One region of the Massilia sp. FBCC-B171 genome, then DNA from elsewhere that is predicted to be linked to it. Evidence: predicted binding sites of a transcription regulator. Region 1 holds the regulator's gene; the other holds the start of a gene.
What was found. Region 1 encodes LexA, which represses DNA repair genes until DNA is damaged. Its sites were predicted from a motif close to ACTGTATNNNNATACAGT; they were not measured.
Positions count from the first base shown of each region.

Region 2: NMB41_RS01780 (putative DNA modification/repair radical SAM protein) is a predicted target of LexA. The motif match lies at 829-846, and genes of this name have one in related genera.

Region 1 is NZ_CP101443.1:1,681,850-1,684,048, forward strand. It holds gene NMB41_RS07575 (cystathionine gamma-synthase family protein) at 1-88, shown strand, start outside; gene NMB41_RS07580 (tetratricopeptide repeat protein) at 166-927, shown strand; gene lexA (transcriptional repressor LexA) at 985-1,629, opposite strand; gene rpsF (30S ribosomal protein S6) at 1,874-2,199, shown strand, end outside.
Region 2 is NZ_CP101443.1:389,077-391,275, reverse strand. It holds gene NMB41_RS01780 (putative DNA modification/repair radical SAM protein) at 1-816, opposite strand, end outside; gene NMB41_RS01775 (SEL1-like repeat protein) at 1,044-2,199, opposite strand, start outside.

The DNA of each region.
Region 1 (2,199 bases):
CATCGCCGAATCGCTGATCCGGGTGTCGGTGGGTATCGAGGACCCGGCGGACTTGCTGGAAGACTTCAGGGCCGCCCTGAGCGCCTGATGTAAAGCCGTGCAACCCCGGTTGAGCAGGGTGGGGCTGCGCGGTATGATGAGCCTTTACCCGGAAGCGTCTGTCACATGAAGAAACTGTTGCTGTGCCTGGCATTGAGCCTGTGCATCCCGGCCTACGCCGATGAGCTGGCCGACGCGAACGCCCTGTTCGCAAAAAAATCCTACCCGGAAGCGCTGCGCCTGTATACCAAGCTCGGCAATGCAGGCAATGTCGAAGCGCAGCAGCACCTGGGCGAAATGTACTGGTATGGCGAAGCCGGTGCCGTCGACGAGGCCAAAGCGGAGAGCTGGTTCCGCAAGGCCGCGGCCAAAGGCAATGCGGTGGCAATCGCCTCGCTCGACCTCATGAAGCAACGCCTTGCACGCCAGGCCGAGATCACGCAATGGGTCGAGCGTTACCAGGGCGAGGATCTCAAGAGCGGCAAGTTCAGCTGCGCCGCGCCGCGCATTCCCGCCATTTCGAAGCAGAGCGACGAGATCGATCGCGTGAATGCCAACATTTCCAAGTGGCAGAGCTGCTACAACGCCTATGTGGCGAACCTGAACGCTGCGTTCCCCCTGACCAAGCGCATTCCGCCTGACATCGCCAAGCTGATGAACCAGGTCGAAACGACGCGCGTCAACGAGCGCCTGCGCCTGGTGCAGGAAAACCTGGCCGAGGAAGCGCGCGTCAGCTCCAAGCTGGTGCTGGCGGACCTGGATGCCTGGCGCGCGGCGACCGAGGCCTATGTCAAGGAGCACAACGCCATCGTCGGCACAGCACCGTCTGCCGAGCGTGCGCGCGACATCGAGGCGCGCAAGAGCAACTACAGTCAGGGCGGCAAATAAGCAGCCGCAAGACGAAAAAAAAGTCGCGCGAGCGACTTTTTTTTACGTCCGGCTTTCTTAATGCCAGCTGCGCATCAGGCCAACGGCCAGGCCTTCGAGCGCGAACTCGTCGCCCGGTTCGACCCGGATCACCTTGAAGTCCGGATTTTCCGGCAGCAGTTCGATCGTCTCGCCGGTCTTGCGGTAGCGCTTGACGGTGACGTCGTCGCCGATGCGGGCCACGACGATCTGGCCGTTCTTGGCGCTGTCGATCTTTTTGACGGCGAGGAAATCGCCATCCATGATGCCGGCGTCGCGCATCGACCAGCCGCGCACCTTCAGCAGGAAATCGGGACGGGCGCCGAACATGGCCGGGTCGACGTTATAGGTGGCTTCGACGTGTTCCTGCGCCAGGATGGGCGAGCCCGCTGCGACGCGGCCGACCAGCGGCAGCGACATGAGCAGGGCGGCCGGCACGTGCGGCACATCCGGCACGGGATCGCGCAGCGAGGCGCCGATCAGGCGGATGCCGCGCGAGGTGCCGGAAACGATTTCGATCGCCCCTTTGCGCGCCAGCGCCTGCAGGTGCTCCTCGGCGGCATTGGCCGACTTGAAGCCCAACTCCCTGGCGATTTCGGCGCGGGTCGGCGGGAAGCCGGTATTGTCGATCGCTTCCCGAATGAGGTTCAGGATCTGTTCTTGCCTTGCGGTGAGCTTGAGCATGGTGATACGGGCACGGTTGTATGAGTAGACTGTATTTTTGTACAGTATTTCGGGGAATGCAAGGGAAATCCGCGATTTTTAACATTTCCTTGTCGGCAAGGTGTCGCAGCGCAGCGACGCGGGGTCCTTCGGCGCTGGTGATTGCGCTGACGGGCCAGGCGCGCTATAATTGCCGGCTTTCCCTTCCCACACTCGTCTTGACGCCGAGGTGGGCATTTGTTTAAACGTCCTCAAGGAGTGTTGCATGCGTCATTATGAAATCGTTTTTATCGTCCACCCGGACCAAAGCGAGCAAGTCCCGGCGATGATCGAGCGTTACAAAGCCAGCGTCACCGCACGCGGCGGTAACATCCATCGCGTCGAAGACTGGGGCCGTCGTCAGATGGCTTACCAGATCCAGAAGCTGCCGAAGGCACACTACATCTGCATGAACATCGAGTGCGACAACGAGACCCTGGTCGAGCTGGAAACCGCATTCAAGTTCAATGATGCCGTGCTGCGTCATCTGACCGTGAAGATGAAGAAAGCTGAAACGACCCCATCGCCAATGATGAAGTCGGTCCAGCGCGA
Region 2 (2,199 bases), 1.3 Mb from region 1:
CAAGAGCGGCGGCGGCGCCAGCGGCACGCTGTCGGGGCTCTGCGGAATCGGGCTGAAGGCCGAGTAGTACACGCGCTTGAGTTTATAGCTGCCGTACAGGGTCTCGGCCGTGTTCAGGATGGTCTGGTCGTCGCTGGCGTCGGCGCCGACGATCATTTGCGTGCTCTGCCCGGCCGGGGCGAAGGCCGGCGCTTTTGGCTCCTCGGCCTTTTCGTCAAGCTTGCGCCGGATGGACCCCATCGCCAGTTTGATGGTGTGGACGTTCTTTTCCGGCGCCAGGCGCGTCACGCTGTCGTGGGTCGGCAGCTCGATGTTCACGGACAAGCGGTCGGCATACAGGCCCGCTTCGGCGATCAGCAGCGGGTCGGCATCGGGAATCGTCTTGAGGTGGATGTAGCCCTTGAAGTTGTGCACTTCACGCAGCGTGCGCGCGACGGCGACGAGCTGCTCCATCGTGTAGTCGCTCGACTGGATGATGCCGGAACTGAGGAAGAGGCCGTCGATGTAATTGCGCAGGTAGAAATCGTGGGTGAGTTTCACCACTTCCGCCACCGAGAAGCGGGCACGCGGGACATTCGAGGTACGGCGGTTGACGCAGTACTGGCAGTCGTAGACGCAGAAATTGGTGAGCAGGATCTTCAGCAGCGAGACGCAGCGCCCGTCCGGCGTATAGCTGTGGCAGATACCCATGCCCGTGGTCGCGCCGATACCGCCGTCGCTGCCATCGGACGCACGCTTGGGCGCCCCGCTGCTGGCGCAGGAGGCATCGTATTTGGCGGCGTCCGCCAGGATTTCGAGCTTGTCGGAAAGTTTCATCGGAATGGAGAAACTGTATGGGTGCACAGTATAAACCAGCCCGGGGAGGGTCGACGCGCGCGCGCAGTCGGCGGCGGGACAAAGGCGGTTCGTAGGATGGGCACTCCGTGCCCATGCGGAACGATGCGCTAACGAAACGCGATTATCCCCTGTGATGATAAGGAGTGGCTGCGTATTGAATTGCGACGACGCGACGCATGCAACCGCATGGGCACAGAGTGCCCATCCTACGCCGCTTCATGCCCCTGCAGCATCGCCAGCTGCCCCGCCTCCATGCGCGACGTGATCCGCTTCAGGTACGGTCCCGCGCCCGGAATGCCGCCGCCGGCCGCCCGCGCCAGCCAGCCATGGGCCTCGAGTAAATCGCGCTGCGTGCCCTGCCCGGCCGCATACATCACGCCCAGGTTGAACTGGGCGCGCGCATGGCCCTGGCGCGCGGCGCACAGGTACCAGAAGTGGGCAGCCTCGTAGTCGCGGGCGACGCCGTGGGCGCTGTCGAAGCGCAGCGCCAGCGCGAACTGGGCCAGCGCGTGGCCCTGGTCGGCCGCCTTGCGGTACCAGTGCGCCGCTTCGCGCGGGTCGCCCGTCTCGATGCGGTCGAGGAGCACGCCCACCATGTGCTGGGCCGGTGCGTATTCCTGGTCGGCCGCGCGCCGGTACCAGCCGAGGGCGCGCGCCGCATCCTGCGCCACGCCCGCGCCACTTTCGTAACGCAGGCCCAGGTCGAACTGGGCGCGCAAATGGCCTTGTTCCGCCGCCTGGGCGTACCAGTGCACCGCCTGCGCCGGATCGTGTTCGACGCCATTGCCGTTGTCGTAGAGCTGGCCCAGGTGATACTGGGCGGACGGCAAGCCCTGCGCGGCGGCCTGGCGGTACCAGTGCGCGGCCCGCACCGGATCGCGCTCCACGCCCTGGCCATGTTCGCAGCGCAGGCCGAGGTTGTCCTGGGCGGCGGCGTGGCCCTGTTCGGCGGCGCGCCGGTACCAGGTCAGGGCGGCGGCTTCGTCGCGCGGCACGCCGTGGCCGCTGTCGTAGATCAGCGCGAGGTTGAACTGGGAACTGGCGTGGCCCTGCTGCGCGGCGCGCTCGTACCAGTGCACCGCCTGCACGCTGTCCTGGGCCAGGTCCTGGCCCTTGTCGAAGCGCAGCGCGAGGTTGAACTGGGCCGGCGCGTGGTCCTGCTGGGCGGCGCGGCGCAGCCAGTCGAGCGCCTGGGCAGGGTCGCGCGCGACGCCCTGGCCGCTGTCGTAGCGCAGCGCCAGTGCGAACTGCGAGCGCGCATAGCCCTGTTCGGCCGCGCGGCGGTACCAGTCGATGGCGGCATCGGTATCCTGGGCCACGCCCTTGCCGCCATCGAACATCATGCCGAGGTTGTGCTGGGCG